4 regions of the Variovorax sp. OV084 genome follow, and region 1 is predicted to be linked to each of the others. Evidence: predicted binding sites of a transcription regulator. Region 1 holds the regulator's gene; each other region holds the start of a gene.
The links. Region 1 encodes sigma-54, which starts transcription at its own class of promoters, with help from an activator protein. Its sites were predicted from a motif close to TGGCANGNAANCTGCTTT; they were not measured.
Positions count from the first base shown of each region.

Region 2: BMW87_RS16995 (pilin) is a predicted target of sigma-54. The motif match lies at 2,161-2,178, and genes of this name have one in related genera.
Region 3: atzF (allophanate hydrolase) is a predicted target of sigma-54. The motif match lies at 3,080-3,097, and genes of this name have one in related genera.
Region 4: BMW87_RS23830 (isopenicillin N synthase family dioxygenase) is a predicted target of sigma-54. The motif match lies at 2,842-2,859, and genes of this name have one in related genera.

Region 1 is NZ_FOII01000004.1:359,958-367,079, forward strand. It holds gene BMW87_RS14415 (thiol:disulfide interchange protein DsbA/DsbL) at 1-340, shown strand, start outside; gene lptA (lipopolysaccharide transport periplasmic protein LptA) at 483-1,196, shown strand; gene lptB (LPS export ABC transporter ATP-binding protein) at 1,193-1,987, shown strand; gene rpoN (RNA polymerase factor sigma-54) at 2,005-3,606, shown strand; gene BMW87_RS14435 (phospholipase D family protein) at 3,617-5,224, shown strand; gene BMW87_RS14440 (LysE family translocator) at 5,232-5,879, opposite strand; gene BMW87_RS14445 (YceI family protein) at 5,899-6,543, opposite strand; gene BMW87_RS14450 (YceI family protein) at 6,609-7,122, opposite strand, start outside.
Region 2 is NZ_FOII01000005.1:393,336-400,457, forward strand. It holds gene BMW87_RS35705 (ATP-binding protein) at 1-2,013, shown strand, start outside; gene BMW87_RS16995 (pilin) at 2,239-2,727, shown strand; gene BMW87_RS34735 (hypothetical protein) at 2,782-3,009, opposite strand; gene BMW87_RS17005 (tetratricopeptide repeat protein) at 3,135-3,794, opposite strand; gene BMW87_RS17010 (hypothetical protein) at 3,789-4,019, shown strand; gene BMW87_RS17015 (type IV pilin protein) at 4,199-4,669, shown strand; gene BMW87_RS17020 (GspH/FimT family pseudopilin) at 4,615-5,289, shown strand; gene pilV (type IV pilus modification protein PilV) at 5,292-5,750, shown strand; gene BMW87_RS17030 (PilW family protein) at 5,759-6,943, shown strand; gene BMW87_RS17035 (pilus assembly PilX family protein) at 6,937-7,122, shown strand, end outside.
Region 3 is NZ_FOII01000004.1:51,454-58,575, reverse strand. It holds gene BMW87_RS13075 (ABC transporter permease) at 1-298, opposite strand, end outside; gene BMW87_RS13070 (ABC transporter substrate-binding protein) at 304-1,305, opposite strand; gene atzF (allophanate hydrolase) at 1,318-3,051, opposite strand; gene BMW87_RS13060 (M48 family metallopeptidase) at 3,242-4,096, opposite strand; gene BMW87_RS13055 (AmpG family muropeptide MFS transporter) at 4,157-5,542, shown strand; gene BMW87_RS13050 (beta-ketoacyl-[acyl-carrier-protein] synthase family protein) at 5,699-6,901, shown strand; gene BMW87_RS13045 (beta-ketoacyl synthase chain length factor) at 6,907-7,122, shown strand, end outside.
Region 4 is NZ_FOII01000011.1:105,571-112,692, reverse strand. It holds gene BMW87_RS23845 (ABC transporter ATP-binding protein) at 1-135, opposite strand, end outside; gene BMW87_RS23840 (BMP family ABC transporter substrate-binding protein) at 152-1,258, opposite strand; gene BMW87_RS23835 (VOC family protein) at 1,327-1,713, opposite strand; gene BMW87_RS23830 (isopenicillin N synthase family dioxygenase) at 1,808-2,809, opposite strand; gene rutR (HTH-type transcriptional regulator RutR) at 3,016-3,723, shown strand; gene rutF (NADH-dependent FMN reductase RutF) at 3,736-4,290, opposite strand; gene BMW87_RS23815 (malonic semialdehyde reductase) at 4,303-4,905, opposite strand; gene rutD (pyrimidine utilization protein D) at 4,902-5,708, opposite strand; gene rutC (pyrimidine utilization protein C) at 5,714-6,106, opposite strand; gene rutB (pyrimidine utilization protein B) at 6,129-6,920, opposite strand; gene rutA (pyrimidine utilization protein A) at 6,934-7,122, opposite strand, start outside.

The DNA of each region.
Region 1 (7,122 bases):
GTACTACGCGCTCGAAGCCATGGGCAAGGTCGACGAATATCAGCCGAAGGTGTTCAACGCGATCCACGCGCAGCGCCAGAACGTGAACGGCGACGCCAACATCATTGCCTGGGCCGCCGCGAACGGCCTGGACGGCGCCAAGTTCAAGGAAGTCTTCACCTCCTTCGGCGTGGCCAGCAAGGCCAAGCGCGCCTCGCAAATGACCGACGCCTACAAGGTGGCTGGCGTGCCGGCAATGGCCGTGGCCGGCCGCTGGTACGTGGACGGCGAAACCGCCGGCAACATGACCAAAGTGCTTCAGGTCGTGAACTATCTGATCGGCGAAGCGAAGAAGGGCTGACCCCCCAGGATCGCGGTCCGGCGGAGCCGGTTCCGCGGTGTTCCAGGAAGAAAGTCAAGCCCGCATCGGCGGGCTTTTTCATCTGTGCGTGCGGGGCTGACGCAATCAGCCGCATACAATGCCGAGCAAGTTTCGTGCCTCTATGACATTGCACTCTCACCCCACCACTACCTTCCTCCGTCGCATCGGCCGCCTGGCCGCCGGCGCGCTGTTGCTGGCCGGCCTTGCCTCGGGCGCACTGGCCGAAACCGCCGACCGCACCAAGCCGATGAACATCGAGTCGGACTCGATGCGCTACGACGACCTGAAGCAGACCAGCGTGTTCACCGGTAACGTGCTCGTTACGAAGGGCACGATCATCATCCGCGGCGCACGCATGGATGTACGCCAGGACCCCGAGGGCTACCAGTACGGCGTGGTCACGGCGGCACCGGGCAAGCGGGCCTACTACAAGCAGAAACGCAATGCGCCCGACGAGTGGATCGAGGGCGAGTCGGAAGTCATCGAGTACGACAGCCGCGCCGACAACGTCAAGTTCATCCGCAACGCCACCATGCGCCGCCTGCTTGGCGCTACGCCGAACGACGAGAGCCAGGGCGCGCTGATTGTCTACGACCAGAGCAACGACACCTACACGGTCAACGGTTCCACTGTGCCGCCGAACACCGCCGTCAACGCGTCCACCCCGGGCGGGCGCGTCAAGACCATCCTGACCCCCAAGGCCGCCACCGCACCGGCAGCCGGTGCCTCAGCTCCGGCCGGCGCGAAGGCGGCGCCGCCGGCGCCCACGCCCGCACCCGGCAAGGGCCTGCGCCAGAGCACCACGCTCAGTGACCAGGGAGAAACCCGCAAGTGATCGAAACCGCAGGAACGCAGGACGCCAACGGCGCACCGGGCAGCCGCCTGATCGCGCGCGGCCTGAAGAAGAGCTACGGCAGCCGCACGGTCGTGAAAGACGTCTCGCTCGACGTGCAGAAGGGCGAAGTCGTCGGGTTGCTCGGGCCGAACGGCGCGGGCAAGACCACCTCGTTCTACATGATCGTGGGGCTGGTGCGCGCCGACGCGGGCGACATCAGCATCGACGGCGAGCCCATCGCCCACATGCCGATCCATCGCCGCGCCCGCATGGGCCTGAGCTACCTGCCGCAGGAAGCCTCGATCTTCCGCAAGCTCACGGTCGAGGAAAACGTGCGCGCCGTGCTCGAGCTCCAGAGCGAGCCCGACGAGAACGGCAAGATGGCGCCGCTGTCGAAGCAGCACATGGACGAGCGCCTGGCCGAGCTGCTGGCCGACCTGCGCGTCGACCACCTGCGCGATTCGCCCGCGCTCGCGCTGTCGGGCGGCGAGCGCCGCCGCGTCGAAATTGCGCGTGCGCTGGCTACGCAGCCGCGCTTCATCCTGCTGGACGAGCCCTTCGCCGGCATCGACCCGATCGCGGTGATCGAGATCCAGCGGATCATCAGCTTCCTGAAAGAGCGCGGCATCGGCGTGCTCATCACCGACCACAACGTGCGTGAAACGCTGGGCATCTGCGATCACGCTTTCATCATCAGCGACGGGCATGTGCTGGCACAAGGCACACCCTCGGAGATCGTCGACAACGCCGAAGTACGCAGGGTGTACTTGGGCGAACACTTCCGCATGTAAGGGCGGGAGCGGTTCCCATGAAGCAAGGGCTATCCCTTCGCGTCTCGCAGCATCTGGCGTTGACGCCACAGCTGCAGCAGTCGATCAGGCTGCTTCAACTCTCCACGCTCGAACTGAGCCAGGAGGTGGAGCAGATGCTCGACGAGAACCCGTTCCTCGAGCGCACGGCTGAAGAAGCGGCGCGCGAGGAATTCGGGCTCGACACGGCCGATGCCCCGGTGCCGCGCGACGACGGCGGCGATAGCGGCGACGGCGAAAGCGACTTCGCTTCGCCCGCCGCCAGCGCGTCCACTGCTTCCACCGAAACCAGCACCACCACCACGGCCGACACCGACGGCCCCGCTGCCGAGATCACCGAGCGCGAGCCCGACTGGGAAGGCGACGGCACCGTCGACATGGCGCCCGACGACAGCGAATGGGGCAGCGATGCGCCCGCGCGCCAGAACAACCTCGGCGACGACGAACGTGCCGACGCCACCGAACTCGCGCGCAGCCAGGAGTCGCTGCAGTCCTTCCTGCACCGCCAGGCCCTGAGCCTGCGCCTGAACGAGAACGACAGCGCCGCGCTGCGCTTTCTCATCGAATCGCTCAACGACGACGGCTACCTGGAAGACTCGCTGCCCGCACTGGCCTCGGGCCTGGCCGGCGACGACAACGACCAGTTCGACGACCTCGTGCATCACTTTCAGGTGGCGCTCGGCCTGCTGCAAAGCCTGGAACCCGCCGGCGTCGGCGCTCGCGACCTCGGCGAATGCCTGGGCATCCAGCTGCGTGCCCTGGCCCGCGAGGACGAGACCGACGAGGAAGAGCTGGTCCGCAAGACCGCCATCGCCATCTGCAAGCAGCCAATGGAGCTGCTCGCGCGCCGCGACTTCAAGCGCCTGGCCACGCTCACCCGCAGCAACGAGGAGCTGGTGCGCTCGGCGCTGCAGATCATCGCGCGGCTCGAGCCCAAGCCGGGTCGGCGCTTCGTCGACGTCGAGCGCAACATCGTCATTCCCGACGTGATCGTCACCAAGACGGGCCGCGGCACCAATGTGAAGTTCCGCGTCATGCTGAACCCCGAGGTGATGCCGCGCCTGCGCGTGCACGACATCTATGCCGGCGCACTCAAGTCGCACAAGGGCGAAGGCAGCCAGGCGCTGTCGCAGCGGCTGCAGGAGGCGCGCTGGTTCATCAAGAACATCCAGCAGCGCTTCGACACCATCCTGCGCGTGAGCAACGCCATCGTCGAGCGGCAGAAGAGCTACTTCGTGCACGGCGAACTCGCGATGCGCCCGCTGGTGCTGCGCGAGATCGCCGACGAACTGGGCCTGCACGAATCGACCATCTCGCGCGTGACCACCGCCAAGTACATGGCCACGCCCTTCGGCACGGTCGAGCTCAAGTACTTCTTCGGCTCGGCGCTGGGCACCGAAACCGGCGGCAATGCGTCGAGCACCGCGGTGCGCGCGCTGATCAAGCAGTTCGTCAGCTCCGAGAGCATCAAGAAGCCGCTGTCGGACAGCCAGATCTCCGAGATGCTGAAAGAGCAGGGCATCGAGTGCGCGCGCCGCACCGTGGCCAAGTACCGCGAGGCGCTGCGCATCGCGCCCGCCAACCTGCGCAAGGCCCTGTAGAAAGCCACCGATGACCCGTCGCCTGCCGTCGCTTTCGCGTTGTGGGCATTGGGTTTTCGTCATGGCTGCGGTCTTGCTGTTCGCAGGCTGCGCCACATTGCCCGACGAGGCGCCGCGCCCGCCCACCAAGGCCATGGCCGTGTCAGCCGACACCGCGCTCGGCAAGATCGCGCTGGCCTCCCAGCCCGACCCCGACCTGAGCGGCTTTCGCCTCATGCCCGGCGGCGACTTCGCCTTCGACACCCGTATCCAGCTGGCCCGCCGCGCGCAGCTCACGCTCGACGTGCAGTACTACCAGATCGAGAACGACGAGACCGGCCGCTACCTGATGCGCACCCTGCGCGACGCCGCCCAGCGCGGCGTGCGCGTGCGGCTGCTGATGGACGACCTCTACACCTCCGGCGAAGACGAGCTGCTGCTCGGCCTGGCCGCCACGCCCAACGTGGAGCTGCGCCTGTTCAACCCGTTCCCGGCCGGGCGCGGCAGCCTGCTGAAGCGCTTCAGCGCGTCGCTCTTCGACTTCAGCCGCGTCAACCGCCGCATGCACAACAAGCTGTTCATTGCCGACGGCGCGATGGCGGTGGCGGGCGGGCGCAACATCGGCAACCAGTATTTCAGGCGCACGGCGGGGGAGAACTTCCTCGACCTCGACACCTTCGTCACCGGCGCGCTGATCCCGCGGCTGGGCAGCCTGTTCGACCAGTACTGGAACAGCATCTACGTGCGGCCGATCCAGTCGGTGGTGGCCAGCGACCTGTCGCGCGAGGAGCTGCAGAAGCGCTTCGACGTCGCCACCGGCCTCGACACCACGCCACCACCGCCGCCGCCCGCGCCCAACGACCTGCTTGGCTACAGCCCGATGGCGGAAGACCTGAACGCCGGCAAGCTCGGACTGATCTGGGCCACCGCAGAGGCCTACGCCGATTCGCCCGAGCGCGTGATCGGCAAGACCACGTCCTACGGCGGCGTGCCGCTGCTGGACGTCGACAGCGTGCGCTACAACGTGGTCGAGCAGATGCGCCGTGCGCGCTCCGAGGTGACCATCGTCTCGCCCTACCTCATTCCGGGCGCCTCGGGGCTGGAGGTGATGCGCGAGATCCGCGGCCGCAACGTGAAGATCAGCGTCGTCACCAATTCGCTGGCCGCCACCGACGAGCCGCTGGTGCACACCGCCTACCGCCGCTACCGGCCCGACATGCTCAAGCTCGGCGCCGACCTCTACGAACTGAGCTCCACGCGCACCCGGCGCAGCGTGCGGCTCGGCCTGTTCGGCACCTCGGTAGGCAGGCTGCATGCCAAGTCGGCGGTGATCGACCGGCGCATTCTTTTCGTCGGCTCGATGAATTTCGATCCGCGCTCGGAGACGCACAACACCGAGATCGGTCTCTTCATCCGCAGCCCCGAGATGGCGCAACAGGCGCTCAAGCTCATCGACGTGCTCAAGCAGCAGGGCGCCTACCGGCTGCGCTTTGCCGAGGGCAGCAACGAGTCGCGCATCGAATGGGTCAGCGACGACGCCGGCAAGCTCACCGTGCTGAGCGAGGAGCCCGACTCCGGCTTCTGGGACCGGACCATGCTCGAATTGCTGGCGCCGCTGACGCCGGAGAGCCTGTTGTAGCGTCGGCTCAGTTGCCGCGCACGGCCGACCAGATCAGCCGCAGGCCCAGCAGCCCCATCACGCCGCCGGCGGCCCGGTCGATCCAGACCTTGTAGCGCAGGTAGGTCGAGCGTGGCGCTGCCGAGGAAAGCGCCAGCGCCACGATGGCGTACCAGCCCGTCTCGATGCAGAAGATGACCGCCGGCACCGCCAGTGCGAGCACCAGCGGCACCTCGCGCGGCAGGAAGGCCGCGAAGATGCTGGCGTAGACCACGGCAGTCTTCGGGTTGCTGACCTGCGTGGCCAGGCCCAGCAGGAAGGTGCGGCCGCTGCGGCCCTGCTGGCGCGGCGACCCGTCCGTCTCTTGCGCCGCCACGGCCAGCGGCTGCCGCGCGCCGCTCCAGATGCGAAAGCCCAGGTAGACGAGGTAGGCGCCCCCCAGGCCCTTGATGGCCACGTACAGCGCCGGCACGGCCAGGAACGCCGCCTGCAGCCCGGCCAGCGCGGCGATCGCGAAGACCAGCCCGCCGGCACCCATGCCCAGCGCTGCGGCCAGTCCGTCGGTGCGCGAGGTCACGGCGGTGCGGGCCACCATCACGAAGCTGGGGCCGGGACTCATCGCGCCCACAGTCATGGCGCCGGCGATGCCGAGCAGCGAAAGGGTGGTGTCCATCATGGCCTTGCCTTCTCCGGTGTCACTGCACGTTGACCGCTTCGACCTGCACCAGCAGCTTCACCTTGTTCTCGAAGCCGAAGTTCAGCCCCCAGGTGATGCCCCAGTCGCTGCGCTCCACGGTCGTCTCGAAGTCGCCGCCGCACACCTGGCGGTTGATCAGCGGGCTCAGGTAGCAGTTGAAGCGCACGGCCTTCAGCGTCACCGGCTTGGTCTGGCCCATCAGCGTGAGCGTGCCCGGCACGTCGACCACCTTGCCGCCGCTGAAGTCGATGCGGTCGGCCACGAAGCGGCCGGTCGGAAACTCGGCCACGTTGAAGAAGTCCTTGCTTTGCACGTGGCGGTTGAGCAGGTCGACGCCGGTGTTGATGGAGCTGATGTCCATCGTGATGTCGACCTTGCCGCTGGCGCCGGTACCGTCGATCTGCACGGAGCCGTCCTTGGTGCTGAAGCGGCCCCGGTTGGTGGTGGTGCCGTAGTGGCCCATTTCATACATCACGAAGGTGTGCGTCGGGTCGACCACGTAGTTGGCGTTTTTCACCGGCCCGCCCGCGGGCTTGGCGGCCACGGCCGGCGCGGTGTATTCGGGCCCTTGTGGTTGCTGCTGTGCCGTGGCGCCGGTGAACGCGGCGGCCGACAGGGCCGCGGCGAGAAGGAGCTTTTTCATGGCGTTGGTTGTGTGGGTCATGAAAGAGAAAAGTGAGTGAGGGGAGGGCAGGCCCATTCGGCCGTTCACAGCGGCCCGAGGCCTGTAAGCGTGAACTTGAAGCGCACCTGCACCTCGTTGCCGACCATCGAGGTGTCGGTCCATTCGCCGTCGCCCACCTTGTAGTCGAGCCGCTGGATCGTAAAGCTTCCGGTGGCCACCGCGTAGTTGCCGCCGGCCGCCGCGATGCTGACGGGCACCGTCACGTACTTGGCCGTGCCCTTGATGGTGAGCTTGCCCGCCATCTCGAACTTGCCGTCGCCCAGCGCCTTGATGGCGCTCGACTGGAAGCTTGCCTGCGGGAAATGCGCGGCGTCGAACCATGGCTGCTTGGGCAACTCGGCATCGCTCATCGGAACGCCGAAGCCTGCGCTGGCCGTGTCGATCTGCAGCGCGACGCTGCCGCCCTCGGGCTTCTTCGGATCGAAGGCGACGTGTGCGTCGAACTTCTTGAACGTGCCTTCCACCGGCACGCCCATCTGCTTGGTGACGAACACGATCTGGCTCTTGTCGGCAACGAGCTTCGCGGCCGCGGGCTCG
Region 2 (7,122 bases), on a different contig from region 1:
CTGCTGCAGCGCACGCTGCAGGCGAATGCGCCCCAACCCAAGGGACAAGGCTGGCTGACATCCGAACGCTCGCGGCGCGACCTCGCGCAACTGCTGACGCGCGACGAAGCCGAGGTGCGGCTGTACTTCTTCACGCCGCTGCCGTTCGCGGGCACCACAGGGCCTGTCGCGGCGACGGAGAACGGGCATGACGCAGCGCAGCCGGTGCCGCGCCGCATCGCCGATACCTTCGCCGGAGCCGGCTTTCTGCGGGTCCAGGCGAGGGGTGGGCCGGGGGGTGGCGGTGGCGGACCGGGAGGTCCCGGTGGACCTGGAGGCATGGCGTTTCCGGGTGGGATGGGCCCCTCGGGCGGCGGCTTCGGCACTGACAGGGGCCCGAGAGGAAACACCACAGGCACTCCACCGCCGCCGCCTGGCGGCACGACAACGAATCCCGCGCCGGGCAATGCGCCAGCCACCGCACCGGATGCACCAGCCGGTACATCCGCCCCCACGCCCGCGGCCGGAAACCCTCCAGGCAGCACGGTAGCGGCGCCCCCTGGTAGCGGCGCAGGCCCCGTCGGCACACCGCCATCGCCCGGGTCGGCGGCACCGAACACGGCGACCACGCCGGGCTCGGCGACTGCACCAGGCTCAACGACCGCGCCGGGCGCGCCCGGTGCCGCCCCTCCACCGGGCCTCTCGCCCACGGCGCCGCCATCGGGCCCCGCCCAAGGCCAGCCCGGAGCCCCTTCCATTCAGTCGGGCCCCTCCATGCGAGCCTTGCCGCCGGTCATCGAAAGCCCCCCGCGCCGCGAAGCCCCTGCCAGGGCTGAAGCACCAGTTGCGCCCCCTATCGCGCAGTCGCCGCGCGCCGAACCCGCTACGCGCCCGTCTTCGGCCAGCACGCCACCGGCGACTGCGGCTGCACCGCCACGCGTCGTCCCCCCCGCCGAACCGCCCCGTGCGTCCAGAGACACCGACACGACGATCACGACGCCCATTGCGACCACCGACAACGAACGCCCCGCCGCGCGCGGCCTCTTCGGGCTCGCTCCCGCGCCGTTCGTCGAAGGCGACTTCATCGCCGCGGTCTACACGCCCGAAGGCAGTTGGGTGGTCGTGCAGCCGGTGCCCGAGTCTTTTCCGAACGCATGGCAGCGCCGCGTGCTGCTGTGGTTCCTGATCGCCGCGGCAATCGTCGCCCCCGCGGGCTGGCTGTTCTCGCGCCGGCTGGTGCGGCCGATTGCCGGCTTCGCGCGCGCGGCCGACCAGCTGGGGCGCGACCCTGCGGCGCCGGTGCTGGCACTGGAGGGCCCCGCCGAAATCGGCCGCGCAGCACAGGCCTTCAACCGCATGCAGGCACGGCTGCGCAGCTTCGTCGACGACCGCACGGTGATGATCGGCGCCATCAGCCACGACCTGCGCACGCCCCTCACGCGGCTGCGCTTTCGCATCGAGGACGTGCCCGACGACGTGCGCGCCGGCATGCTCGAAGACGTCCAGGAGATGGAGCTGATGATCGGCTCCGTGCTCAGCTTCATCCGCGATGCCTCGGTGGTGAGCGCGCGAGAGCGCATGGACCTCTCGAGCCTTGTCGAGGACGTGGTCGAGCAAGCCATCTTCGTCGGCAAGAACGTGCAGCTGCGACGCGTCGAGAGCGCGCAGGTGGAGGTCGACCCGATCGGCATGCGCCGCGTGCTCGACAACCTGATCGAGAACGCCGTCAAGTACGGGCACCTGGCACGCGTGCGGCTGTTCACCGATGGGCACGACGCCGTGGTCGAGATAGGCGATCGTGGGCCGGGGCTGCCCGCAAACGAAATCGAGCAGGTGTTCAAGCCGTTCTATCGCACTGCGCAGGCGCGGTCCTCGCGTGCTGCGGGCAGCGGCCTTGGTCTGGCGGTATGCCGCTCCATCGCGCGCGCGCATGGCGGCGATGTCGTGCTGAGATCCGGCTCGCACGGGCTTGTTGCGCAGGTTCGCGTGCCGCTGGCGCTCGAGGCGCAACGGCTGGCGTCTGCGGCGCACTGAGCAACGCCGGCGCATACGCGCGATGACACCACCCTTCAGATGCCATGGCACGCGCCGCCGCGCGTCATAGCGAAGCGGCACGAACGGGTCCGCGCCTTTACCTCCTGAAACACCTGTCGAAACACGCATGAACCACCGCAGGACGGGTGGCATGCGGACTGCAGAAAGAAGCTCGTCCCGGTGAGTTTTTCCGGGCGCACTTTTCTCAACAGCAGGAGTTTCACAATGAACCATCGTTCCTTCGCACGCAACGTGCAAAAGGGTTTCACCCTCATCGAGTTGATGATCGTCGTGGCGATCATCGGCATTCTGGCTGCTATTGCGATTCCGCAGTACCAGACCTACGTCGCGAAATCACAAGTAGCCCGCGCCATGGGGGAAACCGGCGCCCTGAAGACGGCGTATGAAGATTGCCTGAACAATGGAATGACTGCTGTGGCTGCCTGCGACCTTGGCGCCACCAGCTCCGGCATCTTGAGCTTGACCTCGCCCCTGGTTTCGACGGCTGGCACGTCACTCGGCACATCCACCACAAATACTGTCGCTCTGACTACCACCGGCACCATTGCAGGCAGCTTCGCCGGCCAAGCGGCTGCAATCCTGAAAACGACCCCCTTCACGATCACCTGGACTCGTACCGCCGAAGGCAGCTGGAGCTGCAAGACTACGGCTGACTCGAAGTACGCACCGGCGGGCTGCCCTAACGGCACCTGATTCAGCCGCATCGCTTAACGCAAGCCGCCTTCTGGCGGCTTTTTTGCGTCTCCGTCAGGGCGACGAGATCTGTTGCGCGCTGGCCTTGCGGTATGCGGCCTCCACCAGTGCCTCGCACTGCCCCGCACCCGTGGTATCGAGACAGCCTCGCTGAAAGAGCTGATACATATCGAGCGCCGCGCGAGCCGCCAGTCGCTCACCTGTTGACGAAGGCGGCGCTTCAGCACACTCGTAGAGATCCGGCACTCCCGCCGCATTGCATTTCTGCTGCGCGACGATCATGCTGCGCACCGTGACATCCGCACCGAAATCGGCCGGCTCATCACCAGGCCTACGTGAGCCTCCGCAAGCTGCCAGTGCTGTGAGCACGAGTGCAGGGCAAACAATCCACGCAGCCAACCGCATGCCTACGGTTCGCCGCATCCCGCCCTCATGCCCTGAATCTGCTGGCAAGCCACCGGATGCCCCAACGACGCCGCCTTGGCAATCCACATGATGGCGAGGCTGTCGTCCTTCGGTACGCCCAGGCCCGATGCATGGCAGTTGCCTAGCCACTGCATAGCATCGGCATTGCCTTGCGCAGCCGCCAGGTCGAACCAGTAGACCGCCGCATCGAAGTGGCCCGCGACGAAGAACATGCCGCCGACATCAGCCTGCGCATTCGCATCACCGCTATCGGCCTTCACGATCATGTGCAGGTCTTCGTCAGACAGCTCGAGCTTGATCAGACCAACGATTTGCGCGAAGGCGAGCATCGCCCGTCCCCGTGCGTCTTCCTTGTGCTTGGCGATGGTGCCGTCGGACACGCGACGCCACAGCGTGCGCTTGCTGATGCCGGTCATCGCGATGGCGGCCTCGAGGCTAATGGCGTCCGACCTCAGCTCCGGGCCGCCCTCGGGCTCGAGGCCGTCGTGCACATGCGGCAACGTCTCGCTCTCAGTCGCCTTCCGGCGTCGGCTGCTGCGAGGCAGCCGCTGCCGTACCGTCATTTCCGGGATGCACTGCCAGGGGGTGGTGGCCTGCCGCCGTCCTGCGCGGGCTTGGTGAAGCCTGCCTTGGTCATGCACGCGGTCATCGCGGTCTCGTCGGGGCCGCCGCTCGAATCCTTGGCCACGCTGGCCGCGCAGGTCTTCAACGCAGCATCAACAGCTGAATTGCCGCCAGTGCTGCCGGTGCTTGCACTGCTGCTTTCCGTGGTCGTCGACGCAGCCCAAGCCGCGGCCGAACATCCCACCAGACACGCCATCCCAAGGGACAGCAACATCTTCTTTTTCATCGATCACTTCTCCTGAACATCGGTCGATCCGATACAGCAGTGATGCTGGGCAACAAAGTCGGAGAAACGTCGGATTCACTGCACCCACGCGCACACAAACCCCAACGCATCAGCCAGCTTTCTCCCAAATTGCATGTTCGACTCGGCGTCCAGGAAGTTTCTGATTGCTTCCGGTACACGAGGAGAAGAACCACCATGACGCGGCTGCAGAAGAAGCCTCCAGAGCTCCGTGCGCGAGCGCCCGGCTTCACCTTGATCGAGGTGATGGTCACCGTGGCGATCGTGGCGATCCTGGCGTCCCTCGCCCTGCCCTCCTACACGGACTACGTCCGGCGCGGCCGCATCCCGGAGGCGACCTCCAATCTCTCTGCCAGCAACGCAAAGATGGAGCAGTGGTTCCAGGATGCCAAGAGCTACTACGCCACCGGGTCCACCAGTGCATGCGGCGTGAGCATCTCGAATACCAACCTGAAGTACTTCACGCTCACCTGCTCGCCCAGTTCGTCCACGAGCTACACCATCACTGCCACCGGCACGTCCACCATGGCCGGCTTCGTCTACACCATCGACCAGGACGGCACGCGGACTACCACCATCACCGGCGTGTCCGGATGGACCGCAACCTCGTCGAGCTGCTGGATCACAACCAGGGGCGGGAGTTGCTGATGCGCACGCGGCAGCCTTCGTCGGCGGGGTTCAGCTTGATCGAGTTGATGGTGGCTATCACGCTCTTGGCGATCCTGACTTTGCTGGCCGCACCCGGGTTCAGTGACTGGACACGCAACAACCGCCTGCGCAGCACGGCCGAGTCGCTGCGCTCCGATCTGCAGACGGCCAGGGCGGAAGCCATCCGCCGCAACACCGGCACGCGATTGCAGTTCGTCAGCTCACTGGACGCCAGTTGCGCGTTGAGTACCAGCGTGGCGATCTGGGTGGTGAACGCCGGCATCTCCCAGACACCGGCCGGCGCCTGCGGCAATGCCCCGAGCGCCACCAGCACGCCCTACCTGATCAGCAAGAGCCCGATCGAATCCAGCAAGAGCTCGGATCTGGTGCTCACCGCAACGCGCAGCACCGTGGGCTTCGATGCATTGGGCCGCCAGTCGGCCACGAGCAACCCGACCACGTCGATCGCCACGCTGACGGTGCAGCTGACCAGCGCAAGCAGCACCTGCGCCGCCTCTGGTGGTTCGGTGCGGTGCCTGAACGTGATCGTCTCGCCGGGCGGTGATGCCCGCATCTGCGACCCCGCGCGCAGCGGGAGCACCGACCCCATGACCTGCTGAACATGCCGCGCCGCCAAACACCTTCATCCGCCATGGGCGGCTTCACCCTCATCGAGGTGATGGCCGCGCTGCTCATCTTCGCGATCGGCCTGCTGGGCATCACCGGCCTCTATGCCAGCGCAGCGCGCACCGCTACCGGTGCCGAATTCCGTACGACCGCCGCCATGCTCGCCAGCGACCTGATCAGCCGCATGTGGATGAGCGACCGCACGGCGGCCACCCTCCAGGCCAACTACGGGAGCACGGCTGCCGGCACGGGCTACACGAGCTGGAAGGCCACCGTCGACAAATCGAACCTGCCGGGCATCAGCAGCCTGCCGCCGACCGTCACTTTCAGCACGGTAGCCGGCGGCGGCAGCTCGGCCGTCAGCAGCAGTCTGGCCACCATCACCATCTACTGGAAAGGCCCAGGCGACAGCAGCGCCCACCAGTACGTGGCCATGGCCCAGATGAAGCCGTGAGAACCTTCATGCCCGTCCCACGCCCCATTCGCAGCCAGCACGGCTTCAGCATCATCGAACTCATGGTCGGCCTGCTGGTCGGCATGCTGGCGGTGCTGATCGTTGTGCAGTTGCTGTACTCCACGAGCACACAGCAGCGGCTGACCAGTACCAGCGGCGACGCTGAAATCAACGCCGCCACGGCCACCCACATCCTGGCGCGTGAACTGAGCCAGGCCGGCCTGGGCATCAGTGCCTACACGCTGCTGGGCTGCAGTCTCACGTACACCACGACCTCCGACAGCAAGAGCGTCACGCTGTCGTCGCTGGCCCCGGTCACGGTCAATCCCGGCACTTCGCTCGTGCCCGCGGGCGACACCGGCACCGACACGCTGCTGGTCGTCAGCGGCAGTTCAGCCAGCCCCACCGAGGGGGACGCTCTCGCGGGCACCAGCACCGCAACCAGCTACACCGTGACCACCCCGTCGTCCTTCGCCACGGGTGACTGGGTGATGGCCGCCTCGACCACGCGCGACAGCACCTCTTCATGCGCCATGACTCTGGGCAAGGTGACTGCCATTGCAAGCTATGTGCTGACTGTGTCCAGCGGCACCGCAGGCCTGGCGTCAGCGGAGGCCGCCGTCTACAACCTGGGGGCTGCCCCTGTCATCCATGCCTATGCGATCCGCAACGGCAACCTCACCGTGTGCGACTACGCGGCCTACAACTGCGGCAACACCAGCTACACCACCACGCTCAACAGCGACGTCTGGGTTCCGGTGGCCAGCCACGTCGCCAGCCTGCGGGCCCAGTACGGCCGCGACACCAGCGACCTGAGCACGCCGAAGATGGACGGCGTGGTCGACAGCTACGACCAGACCACCCCCGGCAGCACGAGCGACACCTCGGGCCTGTCCAGCTACTGTGGCTGGCTGCGGGTGGTTGGCCTGCGGCTCGCGGTGGTCGCGCGCAGCCAGCAATACGACAAGGACTCGGTCACCACCACCGCACCCACCTGGTCCGGCAGCAGTGCCAACACCAGCACCACCAGCACGCTGACCACCGTGACGCCCACCGCTCTGGCGATCGACCTCAGCACCAACTCGGATTGGAAGCACTACCGCTACAAGACCATCGAGACCACGGTGCCGCTGCGCGACATCATCTGGAACGGCAACCAGGTCACCTACCAGAGCGGAGACGTCGCATGCTGAGCCCGCAGCGCAGGCAGAGTGGCTTCGTCATGATCATCGTCCTGATTGCGCTGGCGATCATGAGCATGGCCGCTATCGGCCTCATGCGCACCGTCTCCAGCTCGGCGAGCATCGCCGGCAACCTGGCCTTCGAACAGGCGGCTGCCACCTCTGCCGACCAGGCGGTGGAGACGGCGGTG
Region 3 (7,122 bases), 310 kb from region 1:
CGCCGATGGCCGCCGCGATGACGAAGGCCTGCACAGTGCGCCACACGGTCATGGCGAAGTCGGTGAGCAGCGGGCCGCCGGCCAGGCCGGTGATGAGCGCGGCGATGGTGTCGGCGGGCGTGGGCAGCAATATCGGCTTGATGAAGCCGAGCCGCACCACCAGGTCCCACACGATGAACAGCACCACCGGGCCTATGAAGGGCAGCATGCGGTCGCGCAGCGGCGGCTTGGGCGCGGCAGTGGCCGTGCTGGCCGGCGGGGTCCACGGCGCGGCCGTGGTCGAGCTTGCGTCGGCCATGGTCGTCAGGCCTTGTAGAGGAGCGTATCCACCACGACCTTCTTCTCGAAGATGCCTTTGTCGGTGAACAGGTCGTAGAACTTCTGGAAGTACGCGACGTCGCTGGGCTTGAACTCGTTGTAGAGCATGTACGACGCGAGCGGCACTTCCGCCGTGAGCTTGCCTTCGATGGCTGTGTAGCCCTTCATGAACTGGCGCGCCTCGTCGGGCTTGGTGCGCACCAGCTCCACGCCGCGCGCGTAGGCGGCGATGTACTTCTTCGCAACCTCGGGGTTCTTCTTGATGAACTCGGTGGTGAGGCTGGCCGCCCCGCCGTGCCAGGGCGCCATCGGGTCGCCGAGGATGTACTTGGCGACCACGCCGGCCTCGATGACGCGCGTGGTGCCGTTCATGCGGCCGACGGTGCCGGTGGGCTCCAGCGTGTAGCAGGCGTCGACCTGGCCCGCGACCAGTGCGGCCACGTGCTGGCCGATGGGCAGTTCGCTCACGGTCGCGCCCTTGGCGCCCGCGCGCTCCAGCATGGTCTTGCACAGCGTGACGTTCTGGATGCCGGGGCCCGAGGCAACCTTCTTGCCGGCCAGTTCGGCCATGGTCTTGATGGGGCTGTCCTTGGCGACGATGAATTCGTCGAGCACGTATTTGGCGTTGCTCGGGTTGGTGCAGAAGATCTTGAAGAGGCCCGGCTGCGCGATCTCGCCGATGGCGAGGTTGGCCGAACCTGTGCCGTTGGCGCTGCCGTCGCAGCGGCCGGCGAGCATGCCTTCCATCACCTGCTGCGCGCCGGCGAACTTGAGCGGTTCGACGTCGAGGCCGGCTTCCTTGAAGTAGCCCTTGTCGACCGCCGCGAAGAACGGCAGGCCGGCGGCCACGGGCCAGAAACCGATGCGCAGCTTGGCGGCGCCCTGCGCACGCACGATGGCGGGCGCGGCCAGCACGGCCAGGCCCGCGGCGCCGGCCTGCAGCAGCTGTCGGCGACGCGATGCGGGAGGTTTGTCTTGGGTGCTCATCGGAACTCCTGGTCAGTTGGAACTCGGGGTGGCGCGGCTCGCGACGTATGCGCGCCAACCGCCATGGAGGGTCACGTCCTGCGCGCCGGCCAGCGCGTGGCCCTCGCAGATGAAGCCTTTCACCCAGCTGCCGTCGGCCAGTTCGACGCTGCCGAGGCCCAGGGGCGGTGGGATGAGGGCGAGAAAGCTGCCGACCTGTGCCAGGGGCACGGCCCACACTTCGAGCGCGATGGCGGCACCTTCATTACCTTCGACCACACGCTGCAGGCCGGGCTTGGGCGGCACGGTGCCCGGCAGCGCGTAGAGGCGGTAGAAGGGCGAGGTGGTGGTGGCGCGCAGCAGCGTCGCCCCACGCTCGGTGAGCTGGCTGTTGAGCGGCATGCCCGAGAGATGCGCGCCGACCACGGCGATGGGCAGCGTGCCGGCGTCCGGCGCGGCGAGGCCAGGAATGGCACGCGGCTCGGGCAGCGGCACGCCGGTCGCGCCTTGCGCGAGCCCGGTGGCGTGGTGGTAGCGCTGGCCCAGGTCGGCCAGCGCGAGGTCGCTGCCGCAGGGGCCGATCAGCGTGATGCCGAAGGGCAGGCCGTCCGCGCGCAGGCTGCTGGGCACGGAGAGCGCGGCGTAGTCGAGCAGGTTGACGAAGTTGGTGTACGCGCCGAGGTTGCGGTTGAGCACCACCGGGTCGGCGCGCATCTGCTCGCGGGTGTAGTGCGTGGGCGCAGTGGGCACGAGCAGCACGTCGATGTCGCGCCACATCGGCTCGACCTGCTGCGCAATGGCGCGCAACCGCGTCTGGGCCTCGAACACGTCGGCGGCGCTGTAGTTGCGGCCACTCGCAAGGATGCCGCGCACGGGCTCGATCACGTCGTCGCCGTGCGCATCGAAGAACTCGCGCACCGCGGCGTAGCGTTCGGCGACCAGCGCGCTTTCATAGAGCAGCGCGGCGGCCTCGGCGAGCGGGGCGTAGGAAATGGTGACTGGCGAGCCACCCATGGCCAGCAGGCGCGCGGTCGCGTCGTTGAACGCCCGTTCGGCGGTGGTGTCGCCGAAGAAGCTCAGCTTGTCGGGTACGCCGAAGCGAAAGTGCGCGGGCAGCGGCTTGCGGCTCAGGGTCAGGTCGCGCGAGTACGGGTCGCGCGCGTCGTGGCCGACTGCGGCGAGCAGCACGTCGACCGCGGTGGCGACGGTGCGCGCGAAGATCGAGACGCAGTCGGCGCTCTGCGCGGCGGGCACCACGCCGAAGGTGCTCAGCAGGCCGCGCGAAGGCTTGAGTCCGACGATGTTGTTGAGCCCGGCAGGCACGCGGCCCGAGCCGGCGGTGTCGGTGCCCAGCGCGAAGTCGACCTCGCCGGCCGCCACCACGTAGGCCGAACCCGAACTGGAGCCGCCCGAGACATAGCGCGCGTCGAAGGCGTTGGGTACCTCGCCGTATGGCGAGCGCGTGCCGTTCAGGCCGCAGGCGAACTGGTCGAGGTTGGTCTTGCCAGCCAGGGATGCACCGGCTTCGAGCAGGCGCTGCACCACGGCTGCGTGGACCGTGGGGAGGCGGTCGAAGGCCGGGCAGGCGGCCGTAGTGGGCGCGCCGGCGACGTCGATGTTGTCCTTGACCGCGAAGCTCAGCCCGGCGAGCGGCAGGGCAAAGCCCAGGGCCTTGCCAGCCGCTGCGTCCGCCACGGGGGGCGCGAATTTCGCGATCCAGGCGGCGGCGGGCGATCCGCTTTCTCCGTTTTCTTCATGCACCATCATTAGGCATCCAAACATGTGTACAAGTTGAGATGCAAGCGGCGTGCCAGCGGAAACGCGGTGTGGCGCGGATCTGAAACGTGTCGGGATTGGCTCCCTCTCCCCTCGGGGAGAGGACAGGTGCAGACGATGAGGCGCGGCTCTTATCTAGAGACCGCCGCCCTCTCCCCAAGGGGGAAGAGCGTCATGCAGGTCAGCTCTTCTTCGCGTCGCGGTAGAGCTGCTCGACCTTCGGCAGGTTCGCTTCGAGCTTCGTGATGCGATCCGGCCCACTCCGGTGCGTCGAGAGAAAGTTCAGGCTGCCCTGGTTCTTCGACGCCGCAGCCATCTTCTTCCACAGCGACACCGAAGCCTTCGGGTCATAGCCCGCGCGAGCCGCGAGTTCGAGCCCCACGAGATCGGCCTCGGTCTCGTCGCTGCGGCTGAACTTGAGCGTGAGGAGTTGCGTGCCGGCGCGTGCCGCCAGGTCGCCCACCTGCCCCCAGCCGAGCAGTTGCGCACCGATGGAGAGCGCCGCGCCCGTGCCCGCGCTCTTGGCCATGCGGGCGCGCGCATGCTCGCGCAGCGCGTGGGCCATTTCGTGGCCCATGACCATCGCGACCTCGTCGTCGGTGAGCTTGAGCTGTTCGAGGATGCCGGTGAAGAAGGCGATCTTGCCGCCGGGCATGCAGAAGGCGTTGATCTGCTTGCTGCCGATCAGGTTGACCTCCCACTTCCAGTCGCGGGCGCGCGAGTTCCACGACGTGGCGAAGGGAATGAGGCGCTTGGCGATGGCGCGCAGGCGCTGCAGTTGCGGGTTGCTGTCGCCTGCGAGCGCATTCTTGGCGCGCGCCTGTTCGAGCAACTGGCCGTATTGCTGCACGCCGGCAGCCTCGATCCTGTCGGCGGGCACGAGGTTGCGCGCCACCGAGGCGTTGCCGACATCGACCTGCGCCAGCGCCGGTGCGCTCAGGACCGCGCCGGCGGCGGCCAGAAGAAAGGCCCGCCGGGGATTCCACGTGGAAGCGGCAGAAATGGCGGAAACAGGGCGATCGCAGCGTGTGCACATAGGAGGCGGATCATAGGAACAAATGAAGACAAAGGCCCTGGCCGATGTCCCCCGCCACTCATGGACAATCCGGGGTTCATGTCCGCCTCGCCCGCAGAAACCCCCACCACCCCCTCACCGCCCTGGCGCGACGCGCTGAAGGTCTACCTGGAACCCGCCACCCTGCGCATGCTGGCGCTGGGTTTCTCCGCCGGGCTCCCACTGCTGCTGGTGCTCGGCACGCTGAGTTTCCGACTGCGCGAAGCGGGCATCGACCGCACCACCATCGGCTACCTGAGCTGGGTCGGCCTGGCCTACGGCTTCAAGTGGGTCTGGGCGCCGCTGGTCGACCGGCTACCCCTGCCGCCGCTGACCACGCTGCTGGGACGCCGACGCGGCTGGCTGCTGCTGGCGCAGTGCGTGGTGATCGCCGGGCTGATCGGCATGGCGTTGAACGACCCCCGGCTGGGCCTCACGCCGCTGATCTGGTGCGCGCTGCTGGTGGCCTTCGGCTCGGCCACGCAGGACATCGCCCTCGACGCCTTCCGCATCGAATCGGCCGAAACGCGCAAGCAGGCCGCGCTGGCGGCCGCCTACCAGACCGGCTACCGGCTCGCGATGATCTGGGCCGGCGCGGGCGTGCTGTGGGTCGCGGCCTGGGCCGAGGTGGCACCGGCGGCCGCGGTCACGGGCGCGGCGGCCTACCAGAACGGGGCGTGGAAGACGGCTTACCTGGTGATGGCGGCCTCGATGGCGGTTGGCGTGATCACGGTGCTGCTGTCGCCCGAACCGGTGCCGCGCGTGCTGCCCAAGGCGAAGAATGCCGCCGAATGGCTGCAGAGCGTGCTGGTAGAGCCCTTCGCCGACTTCATCCGCCGCTACAAATGGCAGGCGGTGCTGATCCTTTCGCTGATCGCCATCTACCGCATCAGCGACGTGGTGATGGGCATCATGGCCAACCCCTTCTACGTGGACATGGGCTTCACCAAGGACGAGGTGGCCTCGGTCAGCAAGATCTACGGCGTGATCATGACGCTAGTGGGTGCCTTCGTCGGCGGCGTGCTGTCGATGCGTTTGGGCGTGATGCGGGTGCTGATGCTCGGCGCGGTGCTCAGCGCGGCCAGCAACCTGCTGTTTGCCTGGCTGGCCTCGCGCGGGCACGACCTGACGGCGCTGATCGCCGTGGTCTCGGCCGACAACCTGGCCGGCGGCATCGCCTCGGCGGCCTTCATCGCCTATCTGTCGAGCCTCACGAACATCAGTTATTCGGCCACGCAGTACGCCCTGTTCAGCTCGCTGATGCTGCTGCTGCCGAAGTTCATCGCCGGTTATTCGGGCGTCTTCGTCGACGCCTACGGCTACAGCACCTTCTTCGTCGCCACCGCGCTCTTGGGCGTGCCGGTGCTGGTGCTGGTGGCGCTGGCCTCGCGGATGACGGCCATCACAAGGCCCGCCGACCGTCAATAGGGCCTGGGCCCTATAGGAAACAGCCGACGCTGCGCGCGCCGCGCAACTGGTAGGCTGTGCCGGTATACATTCGTTTCTTTCATTCTCCTTTCCCCCTCGCGCCCTCTTCCTGCGCGCCCATCGTCCGCGAGCCTGCCAGCAAGCCCCTACAAGATCGTGCCGTCCCGAATTCCTCCTCTCCAAATCAGCGCCTACACGGCGACCTCCGCCGTCGGTGTCGGCAAGGACGTGCTGGCCGACGCGCTCGCCCACTCACGCAGCGGACTGCGCGCCAATGACTTCGGCGACGCCCCTCTGCCCACCTGGATCGGCCGCGTCGACGGGCTCGAGGAGATCCGCCTGCCCGAATCGCTCGCCCATTGGGACTGCCGCAACAACCGGCTCGCCTGGCTGGGCCTGCATGCCGACGGCTTCATCGAGGCCGTGGCCGCCGCGCGCGAGAAGTACGGGGCCTCACGCATCGCGCTGATCCTGGGCACCTCGACCGCCAGCATCGGCGAGACCGAGCTGGCCTACACCCAGCTCGACGAACAGGGCATGTTCCCACCCAACCAGCGCCGCGCCGCAGTGCACACGCCGCATTCGCTGGCCATGTTCACGCAGCAGGTGCTGGGTATCAGCGGCCCAAGCGAAACCATTTCCACCGCCTGCTCGTCGAGCGCCAAGGTGTTCGCCTCGGCCGAGCGGCTGATCCGCCTGGGCCTGGCCGACGCGGCCGTGGTCGGCGGGGCCGACACGCTGTGCGGCAGCGTGCTGTTCGGCTTCAACTCACTCGAACTGGTGTCGAGCGAGCCGTGCCGGCCCTTCGACGCCACCCGCAAGGGCATCAGCCTCGGCGAGGCCGCGGGCTTCGCGCTGGTCGAGCGCGTGCAGACCGGCGCCGATGCCGCGCCGCTGCACCTGCTGGGCTACGGCGAGGCCAGCGACGCGCACCACATGTCGACGCCGCACCCCGAGGGCCTGGGCGCCGAACGCGCGCTCGACGAGGCTCTGGCGCGCGCCGGCCTCGCCCCCGAGGCCATCGACTACATCAACATGCACGGCACCGCGAGCCAGAAGAACGACGAGGTCGAGGGCGCGCTGGTGGCGCGCCGCTTCCCGGCGCGCACGCACGCCAGCTCGACCAAAGGCTTCATGGGCCACACGCTGGGCGCGGCGGGCATCGTCGAGGCCGTCATCAGCCTGCTGGCCATCGAGCGCGGCGTGATGCCGGGCACCGTCAACACCCACACGCTGGACGAAGGCTTCGGCCCGCAGATCAGGCTCGAACCGGCGCGCGGCGAGGTGCGCTATGCGCTGACCAATTCATTCGGCTTCGGCGGCAACAACTGTTCGCTGGTGTTCGGCAAGGCGGCATGAGCGACATGAACCAAGCCCCCACGCCCCCGACCCTCTACATCGAAGGCCCCGCCTTCTGGACGCCCACGCTGCCCGGCTGGGAGGCCGCGCGCGCCGCTTTCCGCGGCGAAGGCACGCTGGCCGACCCGCCCGCCAAGCGCCCGTCGCCACAGGTGCTGGCCCCGGCCGAGCGCCGCCGCGCGCCCGATACCGTGGCGCTGGCGCTCGAAGTGGCGGCCGCC
Region 4 (7,122 bases), on a different contig from region 1:
CGAAGACTTGCCCGCGCCGTTCTCGCCCAGCAACGCATGCACCTCGCCCCAGCGCGCGGCAAAGTGAGCGTCGGTCAATGCCGCGAAGCCGTCGAAGGACTTGCGGATGCCGGTGAGTTCTAGCGCGTTGGGCATGGCTTCTTCGGGTCGCTTACTTCTGCGTGACCACGCCCTTGACGAACCAGTCCATCTTCCACAGGTCGGCATCGGACAGCACCGCGCCCTTGGCAACGCGCTCCTTGCCGTCGCGGTCGGCGAGCGGGCCGGCGTAGACCTGCTTGCCCTTCATGATCGCGTCGCGCTCGGCGGTGATGACCGCGGCCTTGTCCTTGGGCACGGCGGGGCCGAAGCCCGCGATGTCGGTGCCGCCGTCCTTCATCTCGATGAAGGCGCCGTACTGCGCGGGCTTCCAGTTGCCGGCCATCACCTTCTTCAGCTCTGGCGTCAGGAAGCGGTCCCACACCCACACCGAAGAGCACAGCGTGGCCTTGGGCGCGAACTGGCGCAGGTCGCGGTGGTGGCCGGTGCCGTACACGCCGCGCTCCTGCGCGACGATCTGCGGCGTGGGGCTGTCGACGTGCTGGCCTATCACGTCGGCGCCCTGGTCGATGAGTGCGGCGGCGGCGGCGCGTTCCTTCACCGGGTCGTTCCAGGCGCCGGTATAGATCACGTTCACTGTGGCGTTCGGGTTCATCTTCTGCGCGCCGAGCGCGAAGGCGTTGATGGTCCAGTTCACCACGCCGAAGGGGTTGGCTGCGACGAAGCCGAGCTTGCCGGTCTTCGATGCGGCGCCTGCGGCCATGCCGCAGAGGTACTGGCTTTCGTAGGTGCGGCCGTAGAACGATTCGAGGTTGCTGCCGTTGGTGGTGCCCGAGCCGTTGAGGAAGGCGACATCGGGGTACTTGGCGGCCAGGTCCTTGAAGCTGTCGGAATAACCGAAGGCCGTGCCAATCACGATGTTGGCCCCGCGCTGGATGAACTTCTCCGCAGCGGGCTTGATGGCCGATGCGTCTTCGGGCACGTTCTCGACGAACTGGATCTTCTGGCCGATTTCCTTTTCGATCTTCACGCGGGCCTCGTCGAAGGCCTGCGTCCAGCCGCCGTCGTTCTTCGGGCCGAAGTAGAGCATCGCGATCTTCGGCTTGTCCTTCAGCGTGAAGCCGTCGGCGGCCGCGGCGGGCAGTGTGGTGAAGAACGCGCCGCTGGCTGCGATGGTCATCGCGAGGCCCAGGCCGGGAGTGAGGGTGCGCAACTGCATGGGGCTACCTTTGGTGAGAGGCTTTGAAGAAATGGAGGACGGAAAAAAGAGAACGAGCGCAGCGCGCGTCACATCATGAAGTTGATGCGAAACACATTGCCCTCGGGATCGAGCAGCACCGACTGGTACCAGTTGTAGTAGGTGACGTACGGCGGCTTGACGAGCGTGGCGCCGGCTTCGAGCGCGACCGGCACCATGCGGTCGACGTCGGCCTGGCTGTCGACGTCGATGTTCAGCAGGAACTTGACGCCGCGTGTGTCTGAAAACTCGCTCAGGTGCAGCAGTTCGTAGGCATCGAGTGCGTTGAAGCCAAGGCTCGACTTGCCGGTGTCCAGGCCTCGGAAGATGGGTGAGCGGATCGCTTCGATCTCTTTGAAACCGAATACTCGCTGGTAGAAGCCGCTGAGTGCGACCACGTCTTTTGCGAAGACGTTGACGTAGGAGAGGTGGGCCATGTCAGTTGCTCATTGGGCGTTTGCTGTTGTTCTTGTTCGGGGTGCGAGCACGCCGTCGGCGTGATCGCACCCCGAAGAACAGCAGGCAGTCATCTCAAGCCATCGCCTTCGTGCCACCAAAGGTCGTCTGCTTGACGAACTTCGACGTCAGGTGGTCCCCAGAAGAAATCGGCGCGTATTTCGCCGACTCCCCGGGCGCGAGGCAGCTAGGCAGGCACTCGACCATCGCGTCGTAGTTCGGCTGATGGAAGAACACCAGCGATTGCCGGCGATTGGTGCTGGCGATCTCGAAAGGCGGGTTGATCACACGGTGCAGCGTGGACACCCACTGGTCGTTGGTCCACTGCATCATGAGGTCGGCGATGTTGACCACCAGACCACCCTCAACCTGCGGCACGTCGACCCACTGGCCGGCCTTGTTGAACACCTGCAGGCCCTTGTCGTCGGGCAGCACGATGGTGAGGCTGCCGTAGTCGCTGTGCGCCCCCGCGCGCAGCTGGCCGGGCAGCGGTTGCTCGCGCTGCGGCGGATAGCTCAGCACGCGGAACATGCTGATGTGCTTGTCGATCTTGTCGTCGAAGAAGGTCTCGGGCAGCGACAGGCCGAGCGCAAAGACACGCATCAGCGAGCGCGAGAGATCGCTCATCGCCTCGAAGTAGCCTTCGTAGGCTTCGCGGAAGCCTTCGATGGGCGGCCAGCTGTTGGGCTCGAAGTGCGGGCCGGCGGCGGGGCCGCGGTGGTAGTCGTCTTGCGGCACGTTCGACGGGCCGATAGAGAAAGATTCCTTCAGGTCGCCGGGGGCCGCTTCTTCGAGGCTGTACGAGAGCCCTTCCTCGCCCACCGCGCTGTAGCCGCGCACCGCGTCTTCGCGCGGGCGGTCGACCTTGCGCTTTTCACCCAACGGCATGTCGAAGAACTTGCGCGAGAGCGACGACACGCGCGAGATCAGCTCGGGCGCAATGCCGTGGTTCGTGATGACGAGAAAGCCGATGCTGCGGCAGGCCTCGTCGACCTTCTTCGCGACCTCGGCCTTGCCTTCGGCGGTGCCCGCGAAGTAGGGCTCTAGATCGATGATGGGGACAGACAGCAGGGTCATGGCAGGTTCCTCATGCTTGGCATGCCTTTCGCCATGCAACGTCTGTGCCAGTTGGACCAAATGGACAAAACGCATTCGTCGCGTCAGCATGGTGCGCAACGACGCGCTGCGAAGGCTGCTGCGGCGCAAGGCGATGCACCACGGCCTTACAGTGGTGCGCTGTGTTGCCTGCCGATTCACCAACGAACGAACAAGAGCGAGGGAAGATGCCGAAGACCAAAGCGCTGGCTGCCAGTGCCAGCAAAGAGAAGAGCCCAGCGCGCAAGCGCGCAAAACCCGCGGTGCGCAGCGCGTCCGCGGTGAGCCGCCGGCTGCGCCAGATCGAGGACAAGCGCAGCGCGATCCTCGGTGCGGCGCTGGGGCTGTTCTCCCGCTTCGGCCTGCATGGCACGTCGATCGACCAGGTGGCGGCACGCGCCGATGTATCGAAGAGCAACCTGCTCTACTACTTCGCGAACAAGGAAGAGCTCTACGTCAACGTGCTGCGCGATCTGCTCGCGCTGTGGCTCGAACCGCTGCGCGGCTTCAGTGCCGAGCAGGACCCGGCGGAGGCCATCGGCGACTACATCCGCCGCAAGCTGGTGGTCTCGCGCGACAGGCCCGATGCATCACGGCTCTTCTGCCTGGAAATGATCCAGGGCGCGCCATTGCTGCGCGACGAGCTCGACCGCGAACTGCGCACGCTGGTGGAGAAAAAGTCGGAGGTGATCCGCGCGTGGGTCGAAGCGGGAAAGCTGGCGCCCGTCGATCCGCATCACCTGATCTTCGCGCTGTGGGCGGTGACGCAGCACTACGCGGACTTCGGCGTGCAGGTGCAGGCGCTGTCGGGGCATACGCTGGACGATGAGGCGTTCTTCGAGAAGACCGTCGAGAACGTGCAGCGCATCTTTCTTCAAGGCATCACGCCGCGCTGATTCGGGAGGAGGTCAGTGCGGCGGCGCCGCGATCTCGTGATAGCGCCGGTCGAAGTAGATCAAGCCCTGCGTCGCACCACCGATGACAATGGCCACCGCTTCGCAGAACAGCACGTCGTGCGTGCCCGCGCTCGTCGCATGCACCATGCGGCAGTCGAAGGACACGGCTGCGTCGTCGAGCATCGGCGAGCCTGTCATCTTGCGGCTCCACTGGCCGGCGGCGAAGCGCTCATCCATCGGCGTCTTGCCGCCGAACAATGCGGACAGCGACTGGTGCCCCGCGGCCAGCACGTTCACGCACAGCACGCCGTTGGTCTTGAATGCCGGGTACACCGAAGCCGAACGGTTCAGGCACACCAGCAGCGTCGGCGGCTCGTCGGTCACGCTGCACACGGCCGATGCCGTGAAGCCGGCGCGTCCCGCGGGGCCGTCGGTGGTGATGATGTTCACCGCCGCGCCCAGCCGCGCCATCGCGTTGCGGTAGTCGGCCTTCTCCAGGCTCGGCAGCAGGCCGGCGGGGTTCGATGACGATGAAGCAGCGTGGGAGGCCATGGCATTCAGCAGCATGTGGTGAGTCCTTCAGGCCAGCACGCAGGCCTCGTCGAAGGGCAGCCGCGGCAGGCGGCCGAACACCTTCGACGCATCGCCGTGGCCAAGGTTGATGAGGAAGTTGACGGTCCAGTCGGTGCCTTCGAAGAAGGCCGCGTCGACCTTCGCCTTATCGAAGCCCGACATCGGGCCTGCATCGAGGCCGACCGCGCGTGCTGCGAGCAGCAGGTAGCCCGCCTGCAGGCTGGCATTGCGAAAGGCGGTTTCGTGCGCGGCCTCGGGGCTGCCGGTGAACCAGCTGCGCGCATCGGCATGCGGGAACAGCGTGGGCAGCTTGTCGTAGAACTTGCGGTCCCACGCGGCGATGACCGTGACTGGCGCGGCCATGGTCTTGTCGAGGTTGCCCTTGGAGAGAGCGGGTGCGAGGCGTTGCTTGCCTTCGGGCGTGCGCACGAATACGAAGCGCGCGGGCGAGCAGTTGGCCGAGGTGGGACCGAGGCTCGTCAGCGCATAGATCTGCTGCAGCTGTGCGTCGGTGACGGGTTCGCCGGTCCAGCCGTTGTGGGTGCGCGCGCCGGTGAATAGCAGCGACAGCGCGGCGTCGTCGAGTGTGGATGCAAGAATTGTGGTCATGCTGGAACGGCGGATGCGCTGACCCGCGAGAGAAAGTCGAGCAGGCTGCGGTTGAAGGCTTCGGCTTCGGTCACGCTGTGGGCATGGCCGCCGTGCGGCATGAAGTCGAGCGTGACGTCGCTCAGGCCATCGGCCAGGCGCTGCGAGCAGGTCCACGGCACGAGCGTGTCGTCTTTCGCCGCGGCGATGAGCGTGGGCGCGGCGATGTCGGCGAGGCGGGCGTCGATGTCGAAGGCACGCAAGGCGGCGATGCGCGCGCGCATGTTGGCCTCGCCCGGGAAGTGCGCGAAGGCGTGATCGACTTCGTCGGCCACGCGCTGTGCGTGTTCGGCGGCCCAGGCTGCGGGGTACAGGAAGATCGGTTGCGCTTCCACGTACGCGCGCGGGCCGCAGGCGCCGAGCAACGTAAGTCGCGCATCGAAGCAGCGCGCCGAATGCGGGTTGGGCTTGGACCACGCGTTGATGAGCACAAGGCTCGCAATGCGCGAGGGCGCGTCGAGCGCGAGCTGCAAACCCACGAGGCCGCCGAGCGCATGGCCCGCGAAGTGGCACTGCGAAGTGTTCGTGGCATCGAGGATCTCGATCACGTCCTTCGCCATGTCTTCGATGGCATACGTCTCTGGCAACGCTGCAGGGCTGCGGCCGGTGCCGCGCTGGTCGTACGCAATGACGCGGTGCCCGGCGGCAACCAGCGCGCCGAGCTGCGGCTGCCAGAACCCGGCCGAGCCACCGAGGCCCGACGACAGCAGCACGGTGGCTGCGGCATCGGACGGTCCGTGCACCTCATAGTGCAGGGCGCTCATGAAGCTCAGCCCTTCTTGCCGACGTGCGCGATCGAGGCAATTTCGATCAGCGCATCGGGCTTCACCAGGCCGCACTGGATGCAGTAGCGCGCGGGCTTGGTGCCGGGAAAGAACTCGGCATACACCGCGTTGATCTTCCCGTAGTCGGCCCAGTCCTTGAGCATGATCTGGTTGAAGGTCACGTCGTCCATGGTGCCGCCCGCGGCCTCGACCACGCCCTGGATGATGGTGAGTACGTGACGAGCCTGCGCGGCTGCGTCGCCCACATGCACCACGTTGTTGTCCTTGTCGAAGGGCAGCGTGCCCGACACGTAGAGCACGCCGTCGGCGAGCGTGCCGGGAACATAGGGGGCGAGTGGCACGCCGGTGCCGGGCGGGATGATGGCTTGCTTGGGCATGAAGAGAGCTCCTTGAAAAGAATCAGACAGTGGCCGCTTCGGCCGGTGCGGGTTGGGTGATGGATGCGGGTGCGAAGGTGCTGCAGAAGTGATCCACCGTGGAGACCCATCCGAAGAAGGTCTCGACGTTGTAGACCGATGCCTTCTGGATCGCGGGTCCGCCGAGTTCGTGCGTGGCGTCTTCGAGCATCACGGCGAAGTATTCGAGGTGGAATGCGTCGCGCAGCGTCGATTCGACGCACACGTTGGTGGCGATGCCGGTGAACACCAGGTGGCGGATGCCGCGCGCGCGCAGCGTGCTGTCGAGCGTGCTGTTGAAGAAGCCGCTGTAGCGCGTCTTCGGCACGACGATGTCGCCGGGCTGCGGCTTCATCTCTTCGATGAGTTCGTAGTCCCAGCCGCCCTTGGCGAGGAACTTGCCCTGCAGCTCGGGCTTGGCACGCATGGTCTTGAGCGCGTTCGACTTGTGCCAGTTCGGCGAGCCAGGGCCGCCGGCCTCGACGTATGCAGCGTCCCAGCCGTTCTGCAGAAACACGACCAGCATGCCGGCCGCGCGCGCCGCCGCTATGGTGCGCGCGATGTTGACGATGGTGCCTTGCGCGCCGGAGATGTCGAAGCCGGCCGAGTCGACGTACCCGCCGATGGATGCATAGGCGTTCTGCATGTCGACGACGATCAGCGCCGAATCGGTCGCGTGCAGTGCCAGCGGTTCGGGGCGCGCGGGCAGCACCAGCGGTGCCGGGGCGCCCGGCAGGCGCGGTGCGCCGACGGGGGTGTTCGATGTGAGGGTGGTGTTGCGTGCCGGAGTGCTCACGTGACGCTCCTGTTCAGGCCGCGAGGCGTTCGGGTTCGACCCGCGACGGCACGGGGCTCTGCACGTGCGCGCGGCTCTTCATCAGCGGCTGGATACGTTCGCCGAAGGCCTCGACGCCCTGCAGGAAATCGTCGAAGGTCAGCAGCACGCCTTCGGTGCCGGGCACCTCGGCCATTTCGTCGAGCATGCGCGCGATGTTTTC